Regions from separate parts of the Paenibacillus sp. FSL H8-0548 genome, predicted to be linked through region 1. Evidence: a T-box and tRNA genes for the amino acid it is inferred to sense, from the RefSeq annotation. Region 1 holds a T-box; the other holds one or more tRNA genes.
What was found. A T-box is a leader RNA that pairs with one kind of tRNA and senses whether it is charged. The one in region 1 lies ahead of argS (arginine--tRNA ligase), so its partner is inferred to be a tRNA-Arg.
Positions count from the first base shown of each region.

Region 1 (4,497 bases):
AAAGCAAGCATCATCGGCACAAACCAGCTTGCCGCTGCGTCAACATTGCGTTGAATATTGGATTTCGAACGCTGTGCTTGCCGTACCAGCTCTTGAATCCGATTCAGCATCGTATCATGTCCCGCAGCCTTCGTGCGGATTCTCAAGTCTGAACTTATATTATGTGTTCCTGCCCACACCGAATCTCCCTCACGCTTAGCAATCGGCAGGCTTTCGCCAGTGAGCAGTGACTCATCCGCTGCAGACTGACCGCCGCATACAATGCCGTCAACGGCCACGATCTCACCGGCTTGACAGACAACAATATCGCCTGCTCGTACAAACTCTGTTTGAATTTGTATAAGCTTGCCTCCGCGTTCCACACATGCCGTCTGGGTTTGCAGCTTGCCATAACCCTCAGTCCCTTGCTGTGCGCGGATCGAGGCTGAAGCTTCTATAAATTTCCCGAGCAGTACGGCCGTAATGACAACCGCTGACGTTTCAAAATATAATGGGGCCGCATGCGTGGCAAAGGCTGACAAAGGCTGCAACCATCCATTAAGAAATACAACATAGTGACTATAGAGGTAAGCTGCTGTTGTACCAATGACAACCAACACATCCATGTTTGCGCTTCGCTCACGTACCGCATGGTAAGCGCCGAAATAAAAGGGCATGCCGATGACGAACTGGATAACCGTTGCCAAAACAAGCTGCAGCCAAGGCATCGTCAGCCATAATGGCAAGCTTGCCAGCAACGGCTCTAAAAGGGGAATATGCTGCAGCATTCCCGTTAGAAGCGGCAGCGTAAGAACAGCCGACATAATAAGCCTGACTTTCAGCGTCTTATGCTCTTGTTCCAGCCCTTCCTTGGCTGTTTCATTCAGCAGTGCAACAAAGCCTAGCTGTTTGACTCGATCAGCTATTTGCTCGGGTCCAAGCTGCTCTGACTTAAATTGTACCCATGCCGTTCGAAGCGGGAAGCTGACTGCTGCCATCTGGACACCGTCCATTTTGCCAACAGCCTTCTCAATTCTCGCCGCACAAGCGGAACAACTCATCCCTTGTACAGCAAAATCTATCGTTACATCTGGTATGAACTCATCAACTTGAGCTGCATGCTCCAAGCTAAGCACCCGCCTTCCATTCGTCGCTATCCTCAGCTGCCTGTACCTCTGCGTTAAACTATATGACAGGCAATCGAATTGCATGAATGGAACATACGGCTACATTCGGCTCGGGGTGGGCAAACCCAAAATCTCAAGAGCTTCCTGCATAGCCTGCTTATAGCGCTCCGTAAGCCAGATACGTTTGGTCTTGACCTGCCCCTCTGCTTTCAATATCGGACAAACCGCATAAAAATGGTTAAATAAAGCAGAGAGATCATAAACATAGCTGCAAAGCAGGCTTGGCGAGAGCTCCTTGACGGCTGCTTGCAGCGTCTCCGGCCAGTAAGCCAGCTGACGAAGCAGCTGGTGCTCGGCAGGCTCTAGCTCGCCTAACGCCAGCTCCCAGCCTAAGCTGCGACCACCCTCCCCTGCCTTCTGCAAGATACTGCAGGAGCGGGCATAGGAATACAACATATAAACGCCGGTATTTCCTGAAACCTCTGTCGCTTGGTCAATATCAAAGACAATCTCCGTCTGAAGCTGGAAGCGCAATAAATAGTAGCGAATGGAAGCAGCAGCTATCGCATGGCTCGTAATGCCAGCTTTGCGGGAACGCTTGCCGTCGATGATTTGCTCCATTTGAACTAAGAAATCTGCAATTTTTATGCCAATTCCCTGTCTTCCACTCATGGCATAAGCATGCTTGCCCTCTGATGTATCGATGCCTAACCCTTTTGCTGTATTCGCGCTTAATGAAACAACACCGTAGCTAACATGTCGCAATTGCTCAGCTTGCTGCTCGTAGCCAAGGGCCAGCAACGCCTGCTTAACCATCGCCTGCGGGTATTCCTGTCTCTGATCAATGACATTGATCACCATATCAGCGTGACCGATTTTTTTCTTCGCTCCGCTTGCATGGGTTGACCATAGACGGTCTGAAAACCTTTTGTAACGGAAATCTTTATCCAACAAACCAAACTTCCAAAGATGATAGGCAATATCCTTCGCTGTATACGTTAAAATCCCGTTGGAGCGCACAAGCACCTTATCCGTCTGATACTCATTAGTTTCATCTGCCTCATGCTCCTGATGCTTAAGCACCCAGCAGCCTGCCAGCTTCCCTTCGGTTTCCTTGCGGAAAATGCTTGTTTTTTGCAGCAGCTCGAAAGCTCGCTCCCAAAACCCCTCTCTTACGATGCTGCTCTCCCACACCAAAACGTCATAGGAAATGCCAAATTGCTTCATTTCCTCTACATGCTCCCGTACAATACGTTCAGCAATGAGCAGCCCCATCCATGCAACATTCGAATGGCCTTCCTCCAGCTGGGTTAGTACACTCGTACGCTGCTCGAGCAGATCTGGATTTTCCTTATATGCTTTATTTATTTTAGAATACGTCTCCCAGCAAAAATCCCCGAAACGCTCGTAAGGCTGCTTCGTCGTTGTTTGTAAAACACCAACCACCGTATCCGCCAGCTGATTGCCAAGATCATCGATATAGTTGTGCACCTCAACTTGGCAGCCTGTTTTTGTCAGCATTCTAGCTAATGTGTCGCCTATGCAGGAGTTGCGCAAATGTCCAATATGAGCCGATTTGTTTGGGTTGATCGATGTATGCTCTACTAGCACCTTATTTCTCAATGCTGTTTTTGAAGTTGAAGTCTGCTCAGAGGCTGCTGCCCACCACGACCAATCCACATAAAAATTCAGGAAACCTGGCGAGGCAACCTCGATTTGTGCAATCGAATGAGAAAGGAGTGGATGGGATTGCAGCTTTTGCTGGAACTCGCCAGCAATCTGAGCGGGTGCTCGCTTTAATAACTTGGCTAGCTGCATCGCTATGTTGCTGCTGTAATCACCATGCTCCAAATTAACAGGATGCTCGAGAGCAATGACGAGCTTCTCTGGCCGAGCAAGCTTACCCTCCAATAACATACTTTCCGTCATTTCTTCAATGGCTGCTATCAATTGTTCGTGAATCATCCCTGCATCCTCCCCTTCCTCGAAAATAAAAAAAGGCCCCCGTCTCTATAATAAGAGACGAGAGCCGTGAAGATCCCGTGGTACCACTCTAAGTGCCAAGCCTGTTTCCGGACTTGACCCCTCGTTTTCGTAACGGTCCATGACCGGATTTGCCTACTTCTGCTTGCTCGGTTCGGCAAACCATTTCCTGGGCCCGCTTCATCTAAGACATCCGTACCGGCTTCCACTGACCCGGCTCGCTGCGACTATCTGTCCAAGATTACTGTCCCATTCACTAATGTTTGATATCCAGTTTCATGCTTAAATGTATTTATACAGGAAGCGGGCTGCTGTGTCAAGATTTATGTTGTGTGAACTATTACGATTTAACTAACGCTCCCCTGGCCTCAGCGCTTTTGGGGATGATGACAATAAACGTTTTTCCGTCCCCGCTATCCGATTGTACTTGAACGCTTCCCTCATGGATATCAACGATTTTCTTCACAATGGATAGACCTAATCCGTTGCCTTCTATAGAGCGGTCTCTGGCTCGATCCGCCTTGAAAAATCTATGAAATATTCGCTCGCGATCCTCAGATGCGATTGAAATCCCATTATCAAAAAATCCGACCTTCACTTGCTCTTCTTCAGCATACAAATCGATTGCGATCTTCCCGCCTATAGGCGCAAACTTAATCGCATTCGACATCAAATTGATCCATACTTGGTTCAGAAGCTCTTCATCCGCATGAACCATCGTTCGGGATGCTCGCATCTCTACGTCCAACTGCCTAGCCGACCATAAAGGCTCAAAAGTGAGAACCGTGCGCCTAATTTGTTCAGCAAGATCAAAGTACACTTTGGAAGACACATACTTCTCTGAGTCTATTGTCGCTAACCGAAGCAAATGCTCGCTCAGCTTCGATAAGCGATCGCTCTCCTGCATCATGATCTCAATGGATCGTACACGCTCCGATTCATTAAGTGTTCCCTCAAGCAGCATGGTAGAAAAGCCTTTAATTAAAGTAAGCGGAGACTGGAATTCATGAGATACGTTAGCAACAAACTCCTGCCGCTCTCGGTCCAGTTGCCCTAATTCCACAGCCATTTGATTAATGGCTGTAGATAACGAGCCCATTTCGTCCCGACGATCCTCGGGTAGCTTCACATTAAAATCGCCTGTTGCAAGCTGTTTGGCCGCTATCGTAACCTTCTGAATCGGGCTAACCAAATGTCTGGCAAACAGCAAAATAATCGATCCTCCCACTAAAAGGACAATGGCCAGTATAAGTGCAATTTCCGTTAAGACTGACGATCCGTAGGCATCTACGGAGGATGATTGAGCAAGCTCCATGTGATAGACATCCCCATTTAATACCCATGGGACAATGATCGATAGATCACAATCGCAGAAACTGTCCTCCGCAGACCAGTTAATGAACTGCTC
Region 1 is NZ_CP152049.1:3,616,885-3,621,381, reverse strand. It holds gene MHI37_RS15295 (heavy metal translocating P-type ATPase) at 1-1,106, opposite strand, end outside; gene argS (arginine--tRNA ligase) at 1,206-3,071, opposite strand; T-box leader at 3,122-3,355, opposite strand; gene MHI37_RS15285 (HAMP domain-containing sensor histidine kinase) at 3,430-4,497, opposite strand, start outside.

Region 2 (4,497 bases), 2.7 Mb from region 1:
CAAAAACACAGGTCTGTGCGAAGCCGTAAGGCGAAGTATACGGGCTGACGCCTGCCCGGTGCTGGAAGGTTAAGGGGAGCGGTTAGGGGTAACCCGAAGCTGTGAACCGAAGCCCCAGTAAACGGCGGCCGTAACTATAACGGTCCTAAGGTAGCGAAATTCCTTGTCAGGTAAATTCTGACCCGCACGAATGGCGTAACGACTTGGGCGCTGTCTCAACGAGAGATCCGGTGAAATTTTAATACCTGTGAAGATGCAGGTTACCCGCGACAAGACGGAAAGACCCCATGGAGCTTTACTGTAACTTGATATTGAACTTTGGTACGATCTGTACAGGATAGGTGGGAGCCTACGAAGCATGAGCGCCAGCTTGTGTGGAGGCACCGTTGGGATACCACCCTGATCGTATCGGAGTTCTAACCTAGAACCGTGAAACCGGTTCGGGGACCGTGTCAGGTGGACAGTTTGACTGGGGCGGTCGCCTCCTAAAATGTAACGGAGGCGCCCAAAGGTTCCCTCAGAATGGTTGGAAATCATTCGCAGAGTGCAAAGGCATAAGGGAGCTTGACTGCGAGACCTACAAGTCGAGCAGGGACGAAAGTCGGGCTTAGTGATCCGGTGGTACCGAATGGAAGGGCCATCGCTCAACGGATAAAAGCTACCCTGGGGATAACAGGCTTATCTCCCCCAAGAGTCCACATCGACGGGGAGGTTTGGCACCTCGATGTCGGCTCATCGCATCCTGGGGCTGAAGTAGGTCCCAAGGGTTGGGCTGTTCGCCCATTAAAGCGGTACGCGAGCTGGGTTCAGAACGTCGTGAGACAGTTCGGTCCCTATCTGTCGCGGGCGCAGGAAATTTGAGAGGAGCTGTCCTTAGTACGAGAGGACCGGGATGGACGTACCGCTGGTGTACCAGTTGTTCCGCCAGGAGCACCGCTGGGTAGCCAAGTACGGACGGGATAAGCGCTGAAAGCATCTAAGCGCGAAGCCCCCCTCAAGATGAGATTTCCCAGTATGTAAGACCCCTTGAAGACGACGAGGTTGATAGGTTCGGGGTGGAAGCACAGCAATGTGTGTAGCTGACGAATACTAATCGGTCGAGGGCTTATCCTAAACACGTTTACTGTGACCCATACATCCAGTAGACAGCAGCATAATAGGTTTCAGCAAACCTAACTTTCGTATCCAGTTTTCAGGGCGCAACTTGCTAATGCAAGCATTAGCAAACGACCCACATAAGTGGGTTTTATTTTTTGTCTATAAACGAGCAATTTGTAGACAAAGCACCTGAATATGATTATGGCGGTCGTGGCGAAGTGGTTAACGCATCGGTTTGTGGATCCGACACTCGGGGGTTCAATTCCCCTCGATCGCCCCATTTTTCTTGAAGTAAATGTGTTTCACCTATTGTTGGGGATTAGCCAAGCGGTAAGGCAACGGACTTTGACTCCGTCATTCTCAGGTTCGATCCCTGAATCCCCAGCCATTATTATGCGGAAGTGGCTCAGCGGTAGAGCATCGCCTTGCCAAGGCGAGGGTCGCGGGTTCGATTCCCGTCTTCCGCTCCATTATGATGGCGCCATAGCCAAGTGGTAAGGCAGAGCTCTGCAAAAGCTCTACCCCTAGTTCGAGTCTAGGTGGCGCCTCCATCATATTTCTTCTATAACATGTGCCCTTAGCTCAGCTGGATAGAGCGTTTGACTACGAATCAAAAGGCCAGGAGTTCGAATCTCTTAGGGCACGCCATTTTTTGTTAAAACGATATGCCGATGTGGCGGAATGGCAGACGCGCGCGACTCAAAATCGTGAGGGAAACCGTGGAGGTTCGAGTCCTCTCATCGGCATCACACTAAAGTTAATGGTTCATCAGATGGTTTATCTGATGGGCTTTTTTTTGTTTTATTTTAAGACTCCATTCATAGCATGTGCTGAAGAAAGCTTGGATCTAATTACACTGACATTTATTCGGCTACTGCTCAGATTAATTATGTAACTGAAGCATTATTGCGAGCGAGTGAATAGCATTGCTAATTGTATAAGGACTTGATTGAGTCAGTAAAATGCTAAAAAGATGAAGAAAAGCATAACGTCCGTTGCCTGCTCCCCAATGTCACTTAATGATGATATACTTACCTAATATATAATGATATTGATAATCAAAATCAAATTATGTTTGATATATAAATTGGAAAAAAGTGAGATGAGGGAGCGCGAATAGATGCAAGAGGAAGCAGAAGCAAGCCAGGTATTTACTCCGGAGATGATCGATACGATGGCCCGCATTTGGACACGTTCGATTATTACATTAATAGATGTACGCTTTCAGAATGTAGCGTCCCAATACCCGTTGGACCAGTATAAAATGCCTAGTAGCATGTTTATCTATGCATGCGGAGGAGAAGCACAAATTCAATTGAATGGAACCACATTTAGAATGGAACGCTTCGGTTTGGTTCACGGCGGGAAGGGGAGCCTGCTCAGTATTTCGCCTAAAGGGGAGATTGTGAAGATCTTTATGGTGTTTTATAAAGCAGAATCACCTCTTTTTTTCAAGAAGTTCCTGCAGCAATTACTGGAGCAAGTGAATCCATTTGTTCAACAGTTTGGTTATACGCCAAGTAATCCCATCTTGCTACTCGATTGGTTTCAACAGATGATGAATGGCTGGAACCGCGGCAAGGCGATGGATCAGCTACAAGCCAAAAGTTTTTTATATCAATTGCTTCATGAGGTGTACAGAGATTTTGAGGGTGGTAAGATTCGGTATCTCCAGCCAGATCCAGCATGTTCTGCGAAGATATATCTTGATAAACATTACAGGGAGCCGATTATGTTTCAAGAAATTGCCGATATGTTTGGGATCAGTGGTGGGCAATTGACACGGCTGTTCAAAAAGAAGGAAGGGATGAGCTTACAGGAGTATCTCATTCAGAGAAGGATTGAAGCTGCCTGTCATGACTTGAAGCATACAGCAGCAACCATTAAAGAGATCGCAACAGGATCTGGTTTTGCAGATGAGAAAAACCTGTTTAGGATGTTTAAGAAGTATTACAAGATGACGCCAAGTGATTATCGGAAAATAAGCGCACTATCCATGCAGGTTGATGGTATTGATAATGATTATCATTTTCCCTACAATGAGAAGGAACTAGTGAGTCTAGTCAAGTCTTATAGAGATGGGGAATTAACTATGTTTGGACAAGTAAAAAGTAAAGAAATGGTCTTGGCGGTGGCGATGAGTATGATGCTGTTGCTGTCGGCATGTACGTCGGGGACGCCAGCGAATAACGGTGGAACGGTGAATCCAGTGCCTACGCAGACACAACAGACGACACAACCGGAAGTATCGGAAGCCGTCTCGCAGACCAGAACGATATCCACAGTAAAGGGTGATGTTGAGGTGCCTAACAACCCTCAACGTGTTGTGGTCGATTATTTGGTTGGTGATGTGGTGGCCCTAGGTGTAACTCCTCTAGGTGTGGCAAGAGCGGCAAGGGGCGAGACGGAGCCTGTATTTGCTAACCAGATTAAAGACGCCATTAATATAAAAGCGGAGCCGGAAGATGTCATGACTCTTGAGCCTGATCTGATTATTTTAGCATGGGGCGATGAAAATTATGAGGACTTATCCAAAATTGCCCCGACAATTTATGTCCCTTATGGTGATATGACTACAGAAGAGCGGATACATTTTATTGGCGATGTTTTGAACAAGCAGGAAGAGGCTAAGGCTGTTTTGAATGCTTATGCCGAAAAAATCGATGAAGCGAAGCTAGCTCTTCAGAATGCAGGTCTTTCAGACGTGACGATTACGATGGGAGAATTTGGTGATGGAAGTAACTACATTGCTGGAGACAAGCATGCGGTTGGCGAGCTTGTTTATAATGAGCTTCAAATGAAGGTACCGTCAAAAATTCAAACTGACATTATTGACGCAGATAAATATTGGGGAGATATCTCTATGGAGGTCTTGGCCGCTTACATTGGGGATTATCTGATATCCATAGGAGATACGGAAATTCCTGCTGATAATGCGGTTTGGAAATCACTGCCTGCTGTGGAGCATAATCGGATCGTAGCGGTGGGTTCCTCGCTATCATGGTCCACGGATATAATGACTTCCAGTGCATTGATTGATCATATTGTAAATCAATTGCTGAAATTAGCTAAATAAGTTTTTTAATATAGAGCAATGCTTTCAACTAGACTGTCAATAGGTGAGGAAAGGAAAAAACGATGAAAAACAAGCCTGAACAAAAACGCCGTGGGGCGATAAACTTCACCATGTACATGGTGGTAGGGCTTGGATTAACGGTTCTCATGTCGGCGGCATCGATTAGCTTCGGTGCCGCCGACATGAGGTTAGCGACTGCATGGGAGGCTATTTTCCGATTTGATCCAACTCTCACTGAGCATCAAATTATTCAAACCCTACGTCTTCCTCGTACCGTAGCCGATCTGATCGTCGGTTGCAGCCTTGCAGTATGCGGGGCTATC
Region 2 is NZ_CP152049.1:6,268,004-6,272,500, reverse strand. It holds rRNA gene MHI37_RS26650 (23S ribosomal RNA) at 1-1,113, shown strand, start outside; tRNA gene MHI37_RS26645 (tRNA-His) at 1,303-1,378, shown strand; tRNA gene MHI37_RS26640 (tRNA-Gln) at 1,412-1,486, shown strand; tRNA gene MHI37_RS26635 (tRNA-Gly) at 1,494-1,568, shown strand; tRNA gene MHI37_RS26630 (tRNA-Cys) at 1,576-1,649, shown strand; tRNA gene MHI37_RS26625 (tRNA-Arg) at 1,670-1,746, shown strand; tRNA gene MHI37_RS26620 (tRNA-Leu) at 1,766-1,844, shown strand; gene MHI37_RS26615 (AraC family transcriptional regulator) at 2,219-4,174, shown strand; gene MHI37_RS26610 (iron ABC transporter permease) at 4,237-4,497, shown strand, end outside.
Region 2: it has a tRNA-Arg gene. The T-box ahead of argS (arginine--tRNA ligase) is inferred to sense a tRNA for this amino acid. The anticodon was not compared.